One region of the Cytobacillus sp. FSL R5-0569 genome, then DNA from elsewhere that is predicted to be linked to it. Evidence: predicted binding sites of a transcription regulator. Region 1 holds the regulator's gene; each other region holds the start of a gene.
The links. Region 1 encodes CtsR, which represses protease genes until heat stress. Its sites were predicted from a motif close to ATGGTCAATAAAGGTCAAACA; they were not measured.
Positions count from the first base shown of each region.

Region 2: the regulator CtsR is predicted to act here: its motif matches at 934-954, upstream of clpB (ATP-dependent chaperone ClpB).
Region 3: the regulator CtsR is predicted to act here: its motif matches at 1,040-1,060, upstream of MKX78_RS09095 (ATP-dependent Clp protease ATP-binding subunit).
Region 4: the regulator CtsR is predicted to act here: its motif matches at 722-742, upstream of clpP (ATP-dependent Clp endopeptidase proteolytic subunit ClpP).

Region 1 covers NZ_JBBOWW010000001.1:103,000-105,207, forward strand. Annotated here, with positions in the region: rRNA gene MKX78_RS00530 (23S ribosomal RNA) at 1-163, shown strand, start outside; rRNA gene rrf (5S ribosomal RNA) at 239-355, shown strand; gene MKX78_RS00540 (CtsR family transcriptional regulator) at 605-1,066, shown strand; gene MKX78_RS00545 (UvrB/UvrC motif-containing protein) at 1,094-1,642, shown strand; gene MKX78_RS00550 (protein arginine kinase) at 1,645-2,208, shown strand, end outside.
Region 2 covers NZ_JBBOWW010000001.1:1,577,354-1,579,561, forward strand. Annotated here, with positions in the region: gene argF (ornithine carbamoyltransferase) at 1-387, shown strand, start outside; gene MKX78_RS08165 (YjzC family protein) at 678-857, shown strand; gene clpB (ATP-dependent chaperone ClpB) at 967-2,208, shown strand, end outside.
Region 3 covers NZ_JBBOWW010000001.1:1,738,125-1,740,332, forward strand. Annotated here, with positions in the region: gene MKX78_RS09095 (ATP-dependent Clp protease ATP-binding subunit) at 1-987, opposite strand, end outside; gene MKX78_RS09100 (YkvI family membrane protein) at 1,173-2,208, shown strand, end outside.
Region 4 covers NZ_JBBOWW010000001.1:4,014,088-4,016,295, forward strand. Annotated here, with positions in the region: gene MKX78_RS20500 (hypothetical protein) at 1-31, shown strand, start outside; tRNA gene MKX78_RS20505 (tRNA-Arg) at 473-544, opposite strand; gene clpP (ATP-dependent Clp endopeptidase proteolytic subunit ClpP) at 833-1,432, shown strand; gene MKX78_RS20515 (HPr family phosphocarrier protein) at 1,831-2,094, opposite strand; gene whiA (DNA-binding protein WhiA) at 2,115-2,208, opposite strand, start outside.

The DNA.
Region 1 (2,208 bases):
GATAAGTGCTGAAAGCATCTAAGCATGAAGCCCCCCTCGAGATGAGATTTCCCATAGCGCAAGCTAGTAAGATCCCTGAAAGATGATCAGGTTGATAGGTTAGAGGTGGAAGTGTGGCGACACATGTAGCTGACTAATACTAATCGATCGAGGACTTAACCAAACAGGCGATTACTCAATAAATATCTTCTTCAACATTACCTAGTTTTGAGGGAACGATTCCCTTACAATTTCATAGTCCGGTGGCGATAGCGAGAAGGTCACACCCGTTCCCATACCGAACACGGAAGTTAAGCTTCTCAGCGCCGATGGTAGTTAGGGGCTGTCCCCTTGTGAGAGTAGGACGTTGCCGGGCAATATAAAAGAGCACATCATTTGTATGTGCTCTTTTTTGTCGTGCTATAATGAATTCGTTTATTTAAATGGACAAATAACATCTACACAATCTAAACATAATATAAATTTAATGAATGAACCTATATTTCATACGTTTGAGATTTAGAAAAAAAGGGGAAAATTAATAATACTACTTCGTTGCAACATTTCACACAAATCATGTATAATTTATGTCAAATATAGTCAAAGTCAGATAGGGGGAGGCCGGGTGAAAAATATATCAGATATTATTGAAAAATATCTTAAAGAAGTCTTGGAACTTAGCGAAAGGGAAATTGTTGAAATTAAGCGGAGCGAGATCGCTGATAAATTTCAATGTGTCCCATCTCAAATAAATTACGTCATAAATACTCGGTTTACAGTTGAAAAAGGCTATGCTGTCGAAAGTAAACGTGGCGGTGGTGGTTATATAAGAATCACCAAAGTGCAAGCTTATGATTATGTTGATTTAATTAATCAATTGATTAGGATTGTACGTGATCGTATTTCACAAAATAGTGCTGAAAATATTATAAACAGATTAGTTGAAGAAGAGATTATTACTACTCGAGAAGCGAAGATTATGTTAAGTGTCATTGACCGTTCAGTTCTTTACTTAGAGTTACCCTATAGGGATGAGTTAAGAGCAAGGATGCTTGTTGCGATGCTAAATACATTGAAATATAAGTAGGCTGTAAAGTATGGAGGGGTGAAACAGATGATATGCCAAGAATGTAATCAGAGACCTGCGACTCTACATTTTACAAAAATTATGAATGGCGAAAAGGCTGAGTTCCATTTATGTGAAAAATGTGCCCAAGAACATGGGGATATGTTTATGTTAAATAATGGATCTGGATTTTCTATTAATAATCTATTGAGCGGATTATTTAATATAGATACAAGTTATGCAAATAACCAAGCTCAGTTAAATAAACAAGCGCAGGTAGTACAGTGTGAGCAATGCTCGATGACCTTTCCTCAATTTGTTAAAGTCGGGAAATTCGGATGTGCCCACTGTTATGAATCTTTCCGAGCACAGTTAAAGCCAATTATTAAAAGGCTTCATAGTGGTAATTGGAATCATAATGGAAAAATCCCTACAAGAATGGGTGGAGATATCCATTTGAAAAAGCAAATTGAGGATTTAAAAATAAACTTGAAAGAACTTATAACTAAAGAGGAATTTGAAAAAGCAGCAGAGACAAGAGATGCAATACGTCAATTGGAAAAAGAAATGAAAAACCATCTAGAGGGAGGGGAATGAACTTGTCTTTAGAAAGGTTTATCAATCAGGCTGTCAGCTCTTGGATGAGTGCAGAAGGTCCTGATTCTGATATAGTACTTAGTTCTAGAATTCGTTTAGCTCGCAATATTAAACAGGTTAATTTTCCAACAATCTTTTCCCATGATGAAGCTAAACGTGTGATAGAGATCATTAAAGCAAGAATGGAAAAATCGACTTTTGATACTTATGGTGACTTTTCGTTATTGCAAATGGATGATTTACAACCATTGCAAAAAAGGGTGCTGATGGAAAAACATTTGATTAGTCCTCATTTAGCAGAAAACGCTAGTCATGGTGCCTGCCTACTTACTGAAAATGAAGAGGTTAGCATTATGTTGAATGAAGAAGATCATATACGTATACAGTGTTTATTTCCAGGCTTCCAATTATCAGAAGCATTAGAAGTTGCAAACCAAATTGATGATTGGTTAGAAACTGAGATTGATTATGCATATGATGAACAGGTAGGGTATTTAACTAGTTGCCCAACGAATGTCGGTACAGGTCTCAGAGCATCTGTCATGATGCATTTACCAGGATTAGTA
Region 2 (2,208 bases), 1.5 Mb from region 1:
ACGATTGCATGTCCCAAAGGCTACGAACCAGATGAAAAAGTGGTTGCTTTAGCACAAGGATTTGCTGAAGTGACAGGTAGTAAAATTCTCGTCGAAAACGATGTGAAAAAGGCGGTTGATGACGCTGATGTCATCTATACAGACGTCTGGACGAGTATGGGTCAAGAAGAAGAAAATGAAATGCGTTTACAAGTCTTTCATGATTATCAAGTGAACGAGTCACTAGTAGCCTGTGCAAAAGAAGATTATTTATTCCTTCACTGTTTGCCCGCACACCGTGGGGAAGAAGTCTCGGCGTCTGTTATTGACGGTGATCACTCCGCTGTTTTCCAACAAGCAGGCAATCGCCTTCACGCACAAAAAGCCTTATTAACTGAATTACTATAAGTTTCCTGAAGCATGAATTATTCTGTTCCTAGAATGGTTCGTGCTTTTTATCATTAGAGGAGAATTTAGGCAGTTTGAGGTGAGCAAAAAGGTATAGCTCTTCCATTGAGAGGAAAAATGGGCAAAGATAGCTGCGGAGTAAGAGTGATTTAAAAAGTACACCCAACAATAAAAGCGCCAAAGCTAGGCTTGCAATCTGATTTGAGTAAAACACAATACCTACAATTTCCTTTATGATTCCTCCTTCTCGCGGAAATAATAAAAGTGTAAGTTTGAAGGAGGTGCTCATTTTGGGACAAAATCGACAATTTAGAGCAGGGCAGAAAGCGCCGAATAATGGTAAATATATTGAAATTGGAGAAACTGGCAGTAATGTGAATAACCCACAAGTGGTAAGTCTTCGTGCGGGTGATCGATTTCCTGAAAACTCAAACCATAATCGATTATGGACTTATCAAAGAAAACCATAATAATGAAACCGATCAGATGCCATCCCAAAATGTGGATGGCTTTACATATGGTAGGAAATAATTTTATAATAAAACAAAGGTCAAAAAAGGTCAGGAGTGTGACTTGCGATTGGATATTAATCAAATGACAACCTCTTTGCAAGAAGGTTTAATGACTGCCAAAAGGATGGCGACAAATAAAGGTCACCAAGAGGTGGATACGGTGCACCTATTCCTTTCCTTCTTGCAGGAGGATCATCTTTTTACAAATATTTTAAGACGAAGTGATTTTACAATTGAAAATGTGAAACAATCATTGCAACATTTATTAGAAAGAAAACCCAGGGTTAGTGGAAGTGGTGCGGATTTAAATTCTTTTTATCTTACTAATGATTTAAGAAAAACCTTGTCAAAAGCAGAAGAATTAAGATTGCAATGGCGGGACAATTATATATCCATTGAACATGTTTTATGGGCAGTGATTGTGGCAAAGACGAATGTTACAGACCTCTTTTTAATGAAAAAGAAGGATATCAAACAAGCAATTGAAGAGATCAGGGGGAATCAAAAGGTGACATCACAAAACCCAGAAGGTACTTATGAAGTACTTCATAAATATGGTAGAGATTTAGTGGAAGAAGTGAAAACAGGGAAATTAGATCCTGTCATTGGCAGAGATCAAGAAATACGTAATGTAATTCGCATACTTTCAAGGAAAACGAAAAATAATCCTGTCCTCATCGGGGAGCCAGGTGTTGGTAAAACAGCAATTGTTGAGGGATTAGCACAGAGAATTGTTAGAAAAGATGTACCAGAGGGACTGAAAGATAAGACGATTTTCTCATTAGATATGAGTGCGTTAATTGCTGGTGCTAAATTTAGAGGTGAATTTGAGGAACGCTTAAAAGCAGTGTTAGCAGAGATTAAAAAGAGTGATGGTCGTATTCTTCTGTTTATAGATGAGATACATACAATCGTTGGAGCTGGTAAAACAGAAGGTGCGATGGACGCTGGTAATATGTTGAAGCCGATGCTTGCCCGAGGTGAGCTACATTGTATTGGCGCAACAACATTGGATGAACATAGAAAGTATATTGAAAAAGATCCGGCATTAGAGAGAAGGTTTCAACAAGTATTAATAAAAGAACCTGATGTAGAAGATTCTATCTCTATTTTAAGAGGTTTAAAAGAGAGATTTGAAATTCATCATGGGGTTAATATTCATGACAGGGCTATTGTTGCAGCAGCTACTTTATCTGATCGTTATATTACAGATCGTTTTTTACCAGATAAAGCGATTGATTTAATTGATGAGGCATGTGCAATGATCCGGACAGAGATTGACTCTATGCCTACGGAGCTGGACGAAGTA
Region 3 (2,208 bases), 1.6 Mb from region 1:
TAATTTTGAGCCAGCTTCATCCATAAGGTCAATTGCTTTATCTGGTAAGAAGCGGTCTTGAATATATCTTGACGATAGTTCTACACAAGCTGTGATGGCTTCCTCTGTATAAATAACATCATGGAAGCTTTCATAATTGTCTTTTAATCCTTCGAGGATATGTCTTGCTTCCTCTAAACTTGGTTCTTTGACGTGAACTGGTTGGAATCGTCTTTCTAATGCTGCATCTTTTTCTATTTTTCTATATTCAGAAAGTGTAGTTGCCCCAATTAATTGCATCTCACCACGTGCTAGTGCAGGTTTTAAAATATTGCTAGCATCCATTGATCCTTCAGCTGAACCCGCACCAACTAATAAATGGATTTCATCAATAAAAAGGATTATGTTTTTTCGTGTTTGTACTTCATTTATTAGTTGTTTCATTCTTTCTTCAAATTGACCTCTAATACCTGTATTCGAAACAAGGGAGGCCACATCTAACAAGTAAACTTCTTTATTGAGTAATTTCTTTGGTACATCACTATTAGCTATTTTTAGTGCAAACCCCTCAGCGATAGCTGTTTTCCCCACACCGGGTTCACCGATTAATACTGGATTGTTTTTACTTCGTCTATTTAGTATTTCAATTACTCGTGCTATTTCTTTATCTCGACCAATCACGGGATCAATGAGACCCGTTCTAGCCATTTGCGTTAAGTTTTTAGCGAATTGATCAATGAATCCACCACTACCACTTTGTTTTCTTTGAGATGGTTCATTCGGTTGTTGACTTTGATGATGAGCATTTTGCTCATTTGTCAATTGTTTAAAAAGATCATCGAATGGTATAAAACCTGAGAAACCATTCATCGTCGGACCAAAGGCAGGAAGAGATTGTTTTTCATTCTCGTAACAGCTTTGACAAAGACGAATGGTTGTCTCCTTACCATTAATCGCATATCTCATATTGACATTCGCTTCATTTTGTTTGCATGCTTGACATTTCATTAAAGTTTCCTCCTTTTGACTTTGACTAACTTTGACCTTATGAATACAGTATACTTTGACCTTATTTGACTTTCAAGTATTTTGATTATCTTTTTTATTAAAATTAGAAAAAAGGTATTCCGTAAGAAAAAGCTCGTCTTTGTTTGTCCTTCTTTACATATATTGTGGAGAAGGAGGAGATCGACTTGACGAAAATTAATTGGGGAGCTTCCTTTCAAATCGCAGCAGTTTATGTAGGGACTGTTGTTGGCGCAGGGTTTGCAACTGGGAGGGAAATCGTCGAATTCTTTTCGAGATTTGGTTTTATTGGTTTAATTGGGATTTTAATGAGTGGATATATATTTGTGTTTTTAGGATCAAAACTAATGATCATTGCTGCAAAAATAAATGCAAGATCTTTTCAAGAGTTAAATACACATTTGTTTGGAAAGCATTTTGGTTTAATTATCAATGGATTAATGCTCATCATGTTATTAGGTGTCTGTGCTGTTATGCTTTCAGGTGCAGGTGCTGTGTTTGAAGAACAACTAGGATTATCTAAATCAATTGGTGTGGTATTTACAATTGCTTTATCAATTATAACAATGCTTGTAGGTATAAAAGGATTATTTGCCGTAAACGTTGTTGTCGTTCCTATGATGATCAGTTTTAGTTTCATCTTATTGTTTTTCTCTATTCAACAGCCTTTCTTTTTAGAAAATATTTTATATATTCCTTTTGCTGAGGATGGTTGGAAATCAGTTGTATCTCCATTTACGTATGCCGCATTTAATTTAATGTTAGCGCAAGCTGTGTTAGTTCCAGTTGCTTCGGATATTAAAGATATACATACGATTAAATGGGGAGGATATTTTGGTGGGATTGCACTAACAATGATTTTAGTTTCTAGTCATTTGTCATTGGTGAATATTCCTAATTTAGAAAGTTATGAAATCCCTATGGCAGCAATTATGAAGTCACTTGCGTCTTCAATATATTGGATATTCGTATTTGTTATTTATGGTGAAATATTTACTTCAGTAATTGGAAACGTTTTTGGAGTGGAAAGGCAAATTCGGCAATATTTTAATATTCCTACGGTTGTAACAGTGATTGGGATTTTTACCATCTGCTATTTCGGTTCATTCATTGAATATGGAGAACTGCTTTCCTATTTATATCCTTTATTTGGTTATATTAGTTTAACATTTATCATCTTATTATGGATGAAAAAAGAGACTG
Region 4 (2,208 bases), 3.9 Mb from region 1:
TGAAAAACCGGTAGAACCAATGGAAAATTAAGGATTTAGTATAAGGCTATTGCACACTTTTTCATCGTAGCTTAAATAATTAGTTATTACATGATTGTATTTTATTTAGATAAACATGCCATGGGGCTCTTTCCCTTTTGACCATCTTTTTTCTGGTAGTTAGCTTATGTATAACTTCATTCTTTAACTTTGAGAATTGCTCCTGAGATTGGTGACTTCTAGAAAACATATTGTAATGACTCTTAAACTTTCCTTTCCTTCAATTATCTTTTTTTCACCTCAAATATTAAAACTAACCTTCTTTTAAGCATTAGCGATAATCTATATGTAGGAATATTAAGAATAATTAAGGGATAATCGATTTATGAACTTCCGATTAGGGTAAATAAAATAGGAGATTTTTAACTTCGTCGGACAAAAGTCGAACTAAAATTAAAAATCTCCCATCATTTCTTATATTTTAAACATGTAGCGCCCTCGGAGGGAATCGAACCCCCATTTTAAGAACCGGAATCTTACGTGCTATCCGTTGCACCACGAGGGCATTTTTTATTATGTAGGAACACGTTTTTCTTGGTGTTACGAATATTAATTATATGGGAAAAACCCTTTATATGCAAGCATTCGTTGTTTAAAAGCAAAAATTTGTGGGTATCATGGATACGAGGAAATCACCTTAGAAAAAAATGTCGAATAATTCTCTTGAAATAATCAAGCGATTCGTTTGACCTTAATTGACCAACCATGTATGATGAAACTACATACATTTACCAATGGCGAGGTATAAAATACCTTTCCAAAACTTTTTTGACCTTTAAAGGAGGAATTGGAAATGAACTTAATCCCTACAGTAATCGAACAAACAAACCGAGGGGAACGCGCTTATGACATTTACTCTCGCCTATTAAAAGATCGCATTATCATGTTAGGCAGTGCGATTGACGATAATGTGGCAAACTCAATCGTGGCTCAGCTATTATTCTTAGAAGCAGATAATCCTGAAAAGGACATCACGCTTTATATTAATAGCCCAGGTGGAAGTATCACTGCTGGTATGGCTATCTATGATACGATGCAATACATCAAACCAAATGTTTCAACAATCTGTACTGGTATGGCTGCATCCATGGGTGCATTCTTACTAGCAGCTGGTGAAAAAGGGAAACGTTTTGCGCTTCCAAACAGTGAAGTCATGATTCACCAACCACTAGGTGGCGCTCAAGGGCAAGCAACTGAAATCGAGATTGCTGCTAAACGCATCCTATTCTTACGTGAAAAATTGAACCAAATTCTAGCTGAACGCACTGGTCAACCTTTAGATGTTATTTCTAAAGACACAGATCGTGATAACTTCATGACTGCAGAAAGAGCACTAGAATATGGTCTTATCGACAAAATCATTACAAACAATACACCAGAAGAGAAAAAATAAGCATCACAAATAACAAAAGCCATCAGCATTTCATTTGCTGATGGCTTTTTGTTTGCTATGAATTAATAGTTGTTAGATCGACTGGGAGGTGAACGAAAAACGGTGAGATAAAAAAAGTAGAAATAGGGTGATTTGTAGAGTGGCAATTTCGCATTAGTTTTGAGTGGCAATCGTAACCGATATGAGGAAAAATTGATCTGTTCGGTCTTCTTTTGTGATTTTCTATCTAGTTAGCTGCACAATTCCTCTTTGCTCCGGCTTCTTTGTGTTTTTCCATCTCAACCAAACCACTTGCCCCTATCATATCGATGCAAGTTGGTTGAGGACAATGAAACGCACCCCCATTGGTAGAAGCATCTAGCAATGGGGGTGCGCAGGTTATTCGTGTATTATACAGATTATGAAACAATGTCCTCTTGTAGGAGTGCAGTCAGTTTATTTAAGGCTTCGGTTTCATCGCTGCCTTCAGCGAGGAGGGTTACGGTGGAACCAGCACTTAGAGATAGGCTCATTAATCCCATGATACTTTTGGCATTTACTTTTTTTCCGCCTTTTTCGATAAAGAGATCTGCTGTGAAGCGATTGGCTTCCTGCACTAACTTTGCAGCAGGGCGCGCCTGTAAGCCTGATTTAATTTTGACTTCCACTTGTCTTTCTACCATGTCCTAACCTCCAAAAAACTTTAAGATTCCTTCCATTGCCCTGTTTTAATTTTTTCTGCAATTTCATCAATTTTTCTTAGGCGATGATTGATACCCGATTTGCTTATCGTGCCA